4 regions of the Hymenobacter oligotrophus genome follow, and region 4 is predicted to be linked to each of the others. Evidence: riboswitches for the same ligand, from Rfam matches in the RefSeq annotation. Region 4 holds a riboswitch; each other region holds the start of a gene.
What was found. Region 4 has a riboswitch for S-adenosylmethionine ahead of D3Y59_RS02530 (ATP-grasp domain-containing protein). Riboswitches for the same ligand answer to the same signal wherever they lie in the genome.

Region 1 (2,194 bases), 1.2 Mb from region 4:
CACCTAGGCGCTCGGCCAGCGCGTCGCGAAATGCAAGTACTTCTGGGAAGTTGTGGCCGGTATCAATGTGCACCAGCGGGAACGGAAACTTGCCAGGCCGGAAAGCCTTCTCAGCGAGGCGCACCAGCGCGATGGAGTCTTTGCCGCCCGAGAACAGCAGCGCGGGGCGCTGAAACTGCCCGGCCACTTCGCGCAGGATATGGATGGCTTCGGCTTCGAGCCGATCGAGGTAGTCTAAACGAGGGAGCGTTGGCATAAGGCAAGGCGGTGCCTGTTCGGCCTGTGCAGCCGAATTTTGGAGGATTAGGAAGTGCGGGGAATGCGGTGGGCCGGCAGCTTTTAGCTGTTCGTTTTCAGCTATTAGCTACCTAGGTCGTAAGCTGATTGCTAATGGCTGACAGTTGACAGCTCAGGAGGCGTAGTGGCGTGCAGGCCGCACTCCTTCGCCGACTGATCTTCCCACCACCAGCGGCCGGCCCGGAAGTCTTCGCCGGGCTTCACGGCCCGGGTGCACGGCGCGCAGCCAATGCTCACAAAGCCTTGCAAGTGCAGGGGGTTGTGCGGAATGCTGTACTCGCGGATGAAGGCCCAGGTCTGCTCCCAAGTCCAGTCGAGCAGCGGGTTCACCTTCAGCAGCTGGTAGCTGGCGTCGTATTCGGCCACCTGCATGCCGGTGCGGTTGGCCGATTGCTCAGCCCGAATGCCGGTAACCCAAGCCTCTTTACCAACCAGCGCGCGGCTCAGCGGCTCCACTTTGCGCACGTGGCAGCAGGCCTTGCGGGCGTCTACGCTTTCGTAGAACCCGTTCGGGCCTTGGCGCTCTACCAAGGCAGCTACCTGCCCGTGCTCGGGGTAATATGCCCGGATGCGCTTGCCGTATTTGAGCACGGTTTTGCTCCAGGTAGCATAGGTTTCCTGAAAATTCCGGCCCGTGTCGAGCGTAAATACTTCGATGGGTAAATCGTGGGCAAAAATTAGGTGCGTAATTACCTGATCTTCCAATCCGAAAGAGGTAGAAAAAGCGGCTTTGCCAGCAAATTCAGTTGCAATTAGGCGCAGCGTATCCAACGCATCAGCACCAATTAATTGCTGACGAATTTGCGCCACCTGAGCATCGATTAACGTCGACATGCGCAGCAGGGCTACGACCTGTTTGCCCAAGGCAAAGCAGATCTGATAAGACAAGAAGAGAGGGGTGCTGGAGGAATAGGCGGCGAACGAAGCTCAAGCGGCCAAGCCAAACGGACCTAGGGCATGCTCCGGCGGTAGGAGCCTAGGTGTTGGCGTTCCAGCAAGCGGGCAGGGAGGGTGCGAAAACCTCAACAACACGCGCGGCGCATCGGCATGCAACAACAGCACAGGCTGTTGGAGCCGAAAAGGCCCTGCTGCGGGGCAGCGGCGGTAGCGCGGGGTGTGATGATGAGGTTCACGGCGTGCGTTGTTTTTATATGGTCAGGAATTAGCTACGCTGACCTTTCGGTTGGCACCGTTCGGGACTTTCCCGTGGTTGCCGGCGCTTCACGGAGCCTTTCTCTCCACGCCTCTGTATAAAAACAATCCTGGGAAGAATTGATGAAGCAAAGGTAGGTAAGCAATTTTTGTATTTCCAAATTATTCTTTTCAACTAATATCATCTAGCTACTGCAGCAATCGTTTGCAGCGTTAATTGTTATTCAAAAACGAAATGTCGATAGCAAATACTGGGCTGTTTGTGACAGGTATTTTGCTGCTTGGTAAAAGATTGGCGCCGTTTTATTTCAGGTAGCCTGCAACCATTGCACTGGCGCGTAGCTCCTGGGCGCATGTGGGTGCGTGTAAGTTGTTTTGCGGTTGCTACGGCAGCGCTGGTAAGCGGCTTGGGCGGGTGCGCCCCGGCCCTGATGCCGCATTCGGCCAATGTGCCAGTGCTGGGCGCGAAGGGAGCCGCGGAACTGCGCGGCAGCACCGGCCTCAACGGCACCGAAGTGCAAGGGGCTTGGGCAGCTACCAACCACCTGGCGCTAACCGCGGGCGGGCTGCGTTATGCCTCGGGCCGCGACACCCGGTTTAGGAGTGCCGAGGTTGGCCTTGGGTACTACGCGTGGCCCGGCAACGAGGTAATGCTGGCGGTGTACGCAGGAGCCGGCTACGGCAGTGGCCGCGCAGCCACCTCGGGGTTCGAAGGCGGGCGTGAAACCGACATCCGGAGCCGATA
Region 2 (2,194 bases), 860 kb from region 4:
TGTATTTGCGAGAACACCTTTGGCAACAGCCCATCGCGCGACATGGAGAAGAACACGCGGCTTTGGCCTAGCAAATCGACCAGGATAACCGAGGTGTAGCCGATCAGAATGGCCCCGATGATGGCCGTGCTTAGCCAGCCGTAGGGTGTTTTTTCGATGGCAATGGCCACCGGCGCGGCGCTGTTCTTAAACACGGTGAAGTTGGCGAGGCCCGTCATAACGTAGCCGAACAGCACGAACAGCACCGTGCACACCAGCAGCGAGCCAATGATGCCGATGGGCATGTTGCGCTGCGGGTTCTTGGCTTCTTGCGCCATGGTAGCCACAATATCGAAGCCGATGAACACGAAGAAAACCACGCCCGCCCCGCGCAAAATGCCGCTCCAGCCAAACTCGCCGAAGGTGCCCGTGTTGGCCGGAATGTACGGGTGGTAGTTGGCCGGGTCGATGTACTGCCAACCCAGAGCAATGAACACCAGCACCACCGACACCTTAAGGGCCACCACAATGGCATTAAACCACGCCGAGCCCTGCGTGCCGCGCGCAATAATGGCCGTAATGGCCAGCACAATGAGCACGGCGGGTAGGTTAACCAAGCCGCTCACGGTGCTGCCATCGGCCAGGGTAGCCGTTTCCCACGGCGACATCATGAGCTGCGGCGGCACGTGGAGGCCGTACTTGCTGAGGAACTTGCCCAGGTAGTTCGACCAGCTAATGGCCACGGTAGCGGCGCCCACGGAGTACTCCAGCACCAAATCCCAGCCGATAATCCAGGCAAATAGCTCGCCCATGGTGGCGTAGGAGTAGGTGTAGGCCGAGCCGGCCACCGGCACCATGGAGGCAAACTCGGCGTAGCACAAGGCCGAAAAGGCACACCCGATGGCAGCAATTACAAACGACAACGTGATGGCCGGGCCGGTGTGGTTGGCGGCAGCAATGCCCGTGAGCGAGAACAAGCCCGCCCCAATAATTACCCCTACCCCAATGGCAATGAGGTTGAACGGACCTAGGCTGCGCTTAAGCGTGTGCGTGCCGCTCTCTGCGGCTTCTTGCCGCAGCAGCTCCAATGATTTTTTAAGCATACAATGGTTGGTGCACGCGCTGCTGCACGTGCGAACGAAAATGCGCCGTGGCGCTGCTCCTGCCCTTGCTTAATGCAGCTGGGCGGGCAGCCGACCGGCAAATAGGAAAATGGTTACCGCAACGGGTGGGCGCGGCGTCAAGCAAGCCCTAGGTAGCTGCACTGGCGCTTAGGCGTGGCAGCTCGGCCTGGCCGCGCCGGCTGGCCTCAACAACAACAGCAACATGCGCAGCCAAGCCCATGCGCAGCCAAAGCAGCGCGGTTTAGCAAGCGAGGTGCAGAAGCACGGTGGAGACCAGAAACGGGGAAGTGGCAGAAAAAGCCCACAGCTACTTGTTTTTATATGGTCAGGAATTGGCACCGTTCCGGATGATCCGGAGGGTTGCCGGCGCTTCAGGGAGCCTGTCTCTCCACGCCTCTGTATAAAAACAATCCTTCAGAGCAAAGAATTGATGGGGCAAAGGTAGCCTGCAAACCGCCGATTGTGCAAACGCCCCGGTGCGCCTAGGTGCTTGGCGCCGCTCAGGAGGCCGGCAGCCGACGCATGCGGTAGCAGCTCATGGCCGTGTCGCCGAGCTGCTCGAGCAGGCGGTAGTTGGCGAGCAGGCCCACGGCTGCCCCCACCACGGGCAGCAATTGGGCCAGCTTGGCCAGGTCGATGTAGTCGCGGTATTCTTGCTGAAAGGTGCGCCAGTCGAAGGCGTTGACATCGGCGGGCAGGGTTTGGCGGTAGGCCTCCCAGTTGGCCAAGCGCTGGTACACCTCGTTGCGGGTTTGCTGGCTGCTGAAGGTTAGCTGAAACACGTGCAACAAGAACAGGCGCTCGGTGTAGTCGCGCACGTCGTGGCCGTAAAGTGCGGCAATGTCGAAAAGCAGTTTAAGCTTGATGCCGAGCAGCAGCGGAAAATCGGCCAGGCTCAGCAAAAACCCGCCCGCCCCGGTAACGGCACCCTCGGCGGCGGCGGTGTTGCGGTAGTACTTGATGCGCTGGCGCACCGCGGCCTCGCGCTGGGCCAAGGCCGCGTGTTGCAGGGGTTGCCGCGTGGTGTGCATCGAGCCGAACAGCACGCCGCGCACCATTTGCTTGATAGCCGTGGTGAGTGCTTGGTGCAC
Region 3 (2,194 bases), 1.9 Mb from region 4:
CTTGGTGGCCAGTTGGTGGTAGGGGCTACTCTTCAGGCCAGGGTAGTTCACGGCTTCTACCTGCGGGTGCGCCTCCAGCCACTCGGCAATTTTTTGGGCGTTTTCCACGGTGCGGTCCACGCGCAGGCTCAGCGTTTCGAGGCCGATGAGCAGCTGCCAGGAGTTGAACGGGCTCTGCGACGGACCGAAGTCGCGCAGGCCTTCTACCCGGGCCCGGATGATAAAGGCAATGTTGCCGAAGGGGCCATTCTTGCCGAATACGTCGTTGAACACTAAGCCGTGGTAGCCTTCGCTCGGCTCCGTAAACTGCGGAAATTTGCCGTTGCCGAAATCGTACTTGCCACCATCCACAATCACGCCCCCGATAGAAGTGCCGTGCCCGCCAATCCATTTCGTGGCCGACTGCACCACAATGTGCGCGCCGTGCTCGAGCGGGCGGAACAAGTAGCCACCCGCCCCGAAGGTGTTATCCACAATCAGCGGAAGGTCATGCTTGTTGGCAATGGCCGCAATGGCTTCAAAATCCGGGATGTTGAAGCCAGGGTTGCCGATGGTTTCGAGGTACAGCGCCTTGGTGTTTTCGTCGATCAGGCGCTCAAAGCTCTCGAGGTTGTCGCCGTCGGCAAAGCGCACCTCGATACCTAGGCGCTTAAAGGCTACTTTGAATTGATTATAGGTGCCGCCGTACAGGAAGGAGGTCGACACGAAGTTGTCGCCGGCCTGTAGGATGTTGTTCAGGGCAATAAACTGCGCCGCCTGCCCCGACGAGGTAGCCAGTGCCGCCACACCGCCTTCGAGCGCCGCCACCCGCTGCTCGAACACGTCGGTGGTGGGGTTCATCAGGCGGGTATAAATGTTGCCAAACTCCTTTAGCGCAAACAAGTTGGCGCCGTGCTCAGCATTCTTGAATACGTAGGATGTAGTTTGAAACAGCGGCACTGCGCGGGCACCCGTGGTAGGGTCGGGTTGCTGGCCGGCGTGGAGTTGCAGGGTCTCGAAGTGCAGGTTTTGCTGGGACATGATGAGGCTGAGAAAGGGGGTTGTGGATTGCGAAATCGATGCGGAAAACCGGCCACGCCAAGCCCGAAGCCGCGTGCGCCGAAGTGGTGGCTAGCCGCAAGCCCAGTGAAAACCTAGGGTGCGACGAAGCCACGTGCCGCCGAGCAGGGGCGGCCAAAATGTAGAGTGGGAGGGGTAGGGGCGGGCTTTAAGCGCCCGCGGGGCTAACTACCAACAACAGCAACAACACACCGCTGCGGCAGCACGCATAGCTTGCGGCTGCATCATGGTCGCGGGGGCGGGGCGAACGGCTACAAGCATAGCTGTAGCGGGCGCCGCGGTAGCGCGGAACTGCGAAAGAGTGTGGTAGGGGTGCGGGTAGGTATCCATAGCACGCTATTTATTTGTCCCCTCGGTGGGGGCAGGACTTGGCACCTGCCGGCTTGTGCGTTGCCGGTGGTTGCCAGCGGGTCATCGAGCCTGTTCTCTCGCCGCTTCGGAATAAACCATGCTTCAAAAAACGCCGGGCCGTAAGCCGGGCTGGCACAAAGGTAGTACCGGTTGCCTAAAACGCAAATCCGGCAAAAAGTTTTTTCAGAGTGATGAAAACTGTAAGTCTAATAACTGAATGCTGATGTGTAATTCATTTGCAATCAGCAATTTGCTTTGTCTGATAGCGGGCCAAGTAGTCATAAAAAAACGCCTAGGGGTCGGACCTAGGCGTTGCAGTTCTGGGAGTAAGCTGGGCTTACAATTTGGGCAGCTTCAGCACCTGGCCCACCTCGATGTGGTCGGGGTTGGAGCCAATCGTCGACTTATTGGCGTCGTAAATCTGGTGCCACTTGGAGGCGTCGCCGTAATGCTTTTTGGCAATTTTCGAGAGCGAATCGCCGCTTACTACGGTATAGCTTTCGCCTTGCGCGGCGGCAGGTTGTGCTTGCTGAGCTTGTTGCGGATTGCCAAAGAAATCGGCCGCGCCGCCAGCTGGCTTTTGGGGTTGCGTAGGTTGTACGGGCTTTTTCTCGCCCTTATCGCTGAGGAAATCGAACAGTCCCATGGTTGTGAGGTCTAGGTAAGTAGGTGCGGAACAGAGCGTTGGGGCTTAAGTAAGCGCCCATTGGCTCGGCTTGGGTGTACGCACCCTGCCGCAGATAGTTGCGCGCTTAACCCTTTGCAGCAAGGCGCGTAAGTAACG
Region 4 (2,194 bases):
GAATACACCACCAAAAGCAACCAAAAAAACCTGCAAACCGAGCTGAAACTGATTCAGAAAGGCAAGCTCGTCGACTTTTCCTCCTTCGCCGAATTTCCGGCCAACTAGGGCTTTTTAGCCGCCTTTTCAGCCGCGAAACGCACCGAGCAATTGGCCGTTTCGCGGCTTTTTTGTTGCCGAAAACCCAACGGCCAGGGCGGTTCGTTGCGAAGAATATTTGTGTTTTCGGGAAACGCTGCTATACCTTTGCAGCACCAATTCTTTCCGACCAAAGGATTGTTTTTATACAGAGGCGTGGAGAGACAGGCTCCCTGAAGCGCCGGCAACCACCCACGGGGTTACTCCCGGGAACGGTGCCAAGTCCTGACCATATAAAAACAAGTAGCCGTGGCTTCAACTACCCGCACCGCCGCTTTTCGTTCTGCTACCACCGCCCCCAGCCTGCGCCCGGCGCAGTGTTGCTGCCTGGGCCTGGCAGTTGCGGCGTGTTGTTGTTGAGCCGGCTCCATACCCCACTCCCTTGCTTGCTGCTTAGCTGCTAGGTGCTTTGGCACCTAGGGCGTAGTGCGCGGCTATGCTGCCCCAGCCAGCCTTAATCGCGCTGCCGTTGGTTTGCATAGCCTTTTGATACCTAGGCTTTTCGTTGGATAGCCTGCGGGGCGCAGCAGCACACTTTCTTACTTCTGGTTGCCCGATGCACCGCTTTGCGACGCGGGCATTGCGCCGCTCCGGCATGGCTCGGACGCGGGGCGCTTGCCGGCTCACGGCTGCGCCCCGCGCAAGGCCACCTAGGTGTTTCAGCCGATAACCAGCCCGGCAGCTCGTTGCAGCGGCCTTTCCTCCCGACACACATCTTCTTCATTTCTGCTACACATGGCACAATACCCCAAGCCCATAGGAATTTATTACGAGCACCCCGAATGGTTTAAGCCGCTCTTCGCCGAGCTCGACCGCCGCGGGCTACCCTACGAGAAAATCGACGCCGCGCACCACCTATTCGACCCTTCGGAATCGGAAAGCCCGTACGCGTTGGTAATCAACCGCATGAGCTCCTCGGCTTACCTGCGCGGGCACGGCCAAGGCATCTTCCACACGGCAGGCTTCCTCACGCACTTGGAGCGCCTAGGTGTGCGCGTCATCAACGGCACGGTGGCCTCGGGCATCGAAACCAACAAAGCCCGGCAGCTCGATTTGTTGGCTGGTTTGGGGCTGAAGTTTCCGAAGTCGCGGGTGGTGAACCACGTGTCGCGCATTCCGGATGCCGCCAAGGAGTTGAGCTTCCCGTTGGTGGTTAAGGTGAACATCGGCGGCAGCGGCGCCGGCATCGTGCGCTTTGATACGCCCGAAGGCCTGCAAGCCGCCGTTGATAACGGCCAGATTGACCTAGGCATCGACCAAACCGCCTTGGTGCAAGAATTTGTAGCGCCGCGCGGCGGCCATATCACCCGCGTCGAGACGCTGAACGGCAAGTTCCTGTACGCCATGAAGGTGTACACCACCGGCACCAGCTTCAACCTGTGCCCAGCCGAAATCTGCCAGATTCCCGACGAGCCCGCAGCGGAAGGCGAGTTCTGCCTTGCCCAAGCCCCCAAGAAAGGCATTCAGGTAGAAGCTACCACGCCGCCCGCCGAAGTTATTGAGGCCGTGGAGCGCCTGGTAGCCGCGGCCAAAATCGACGTGGGCGGCATCGAGTACCTCGTCGACGACCGCACCGGCGACGTGCTGTTCTACGACATCAACGCGCTGTCAAACTTCGTGGCCGATGCCGTGAACGTGGTTGGCTTTGACCCCTACGCGCTGTTTGTCGACTACCTCGAGCAAGAACTGAAACTGGCCACCGAAAAAGCCCTGGCATAATGCGTTACGGATATTGGATGCCCGTATTTGGCGGGTGGCTGCGCAATGTTGAAGACGAAAACATGCGCGCCGATTGGGACTACATGAAAACGCTGGCCCAACGCTCGGAAGAACTCGGCTACGACCTCTCGCTTATCGCCGAGCTGAACCTCAACGACATCAAAGGCGAAGAAGCGCCTTCGCTCGATGCCTGGAGCACGGCCGCGGCGCTGGCAGCCGTTACCAAAACGCTCGAGCTGATGGTGGCCGTGCGGCCTACCTTCCACTCGCCGGCGCTGCTGGCCAAACAGGCCGCCAACATCGACCACATCAGCGGCGGCCGTTTGTCGCTGAACGT

Region 1: another riboswitch for S-adenosylmethionine. It lies ahead of D3Y59_RS15340 (phosphoadenylyl-sulfate reductase); the one in region 4 lies ahead of D3Y59_RS02530 (ATP-grasp domain-containing protein).
Region 2: another riboswitch for S-adenosylmethionine. It lies ahead of D3Y59_RS06255 (amino acid permease); the one in region 4 lies ahead of D3Y59_RS02530 (ATP-grasp domain-containing protein).
Region 3: another riboswitch for S-adenosylmethionine. It lies ahead of D3Y59_RS10640 (O-acetylhomoserine aminocarboxypropyltransferase/cysteine synthase family protein); the one in region 4 lies ahead of D3Y59_RS02530 (ATP-grasp domain-containing protein).

Annotation. Positions count from the first base shown of each region.
Region 1 is NZ_CP032317.1:3,565,351-3,567,544, forward strand. It holds gene cysD (sulfate adenylyltransferase subunit CysD) at 1-256, opposite strand, end outside; gene D3Y59_RS15340 (phosphoadenylyl-sulfate reductase) at 388-1,185, opposite strand; SAM riboswitch class I at 1,442-1,554, opposite strand; gene D3Y59_RS15345 (TonB-dependent receptor) at 1,881-2,194, shown strand, end outside.
Region 2 is NZ_CP032317.1:1,480,218-1,482,411, forward strand. It holds gene D3Y59_RS06255 (amino acid permease) at 1-1,082, opposite strand, end outside; SAM riboswitch class I at 1,418-1,510, opposite strand; gene D3Y59_RS06260 (EcsC family protein) at 1,604-2,194, opposite strand, start outside.
Region 3 is NZ_CP032317.1:2,480,375-2,482,568, reverse strand. It holds gene D3Y59_RS10640 (O-acetylhomoserine aminocarboxypropyltransferase/cysteine synthase family protein) at 1-1,020, opposite strand, end outside; SAM riboswitch class I at 1,397-1,507, opposite strand; gene D3Y59_RS10635 (LysM peptidoglycan-binding domain-containing protein) at 1,748-2,056, opposite strand.
Region 4 is NZ_CP032317.1:617,466-619,659, reverse strand. It holds gene D3Y59_RS02535 (zinc dependent phospholipase C family protein) at 1-108, shown strand, start outside; SAM riboswitch class I at 280-378, shown strand; gene D3Y59_RS02530 (ATP-grasp domain-containing protein) at 874-1,857, shown strand; gene D3Y59_RS02525 (LLM class flavin-dependent oxidoreductase) at 1,857-2,194, shown strand, end outside.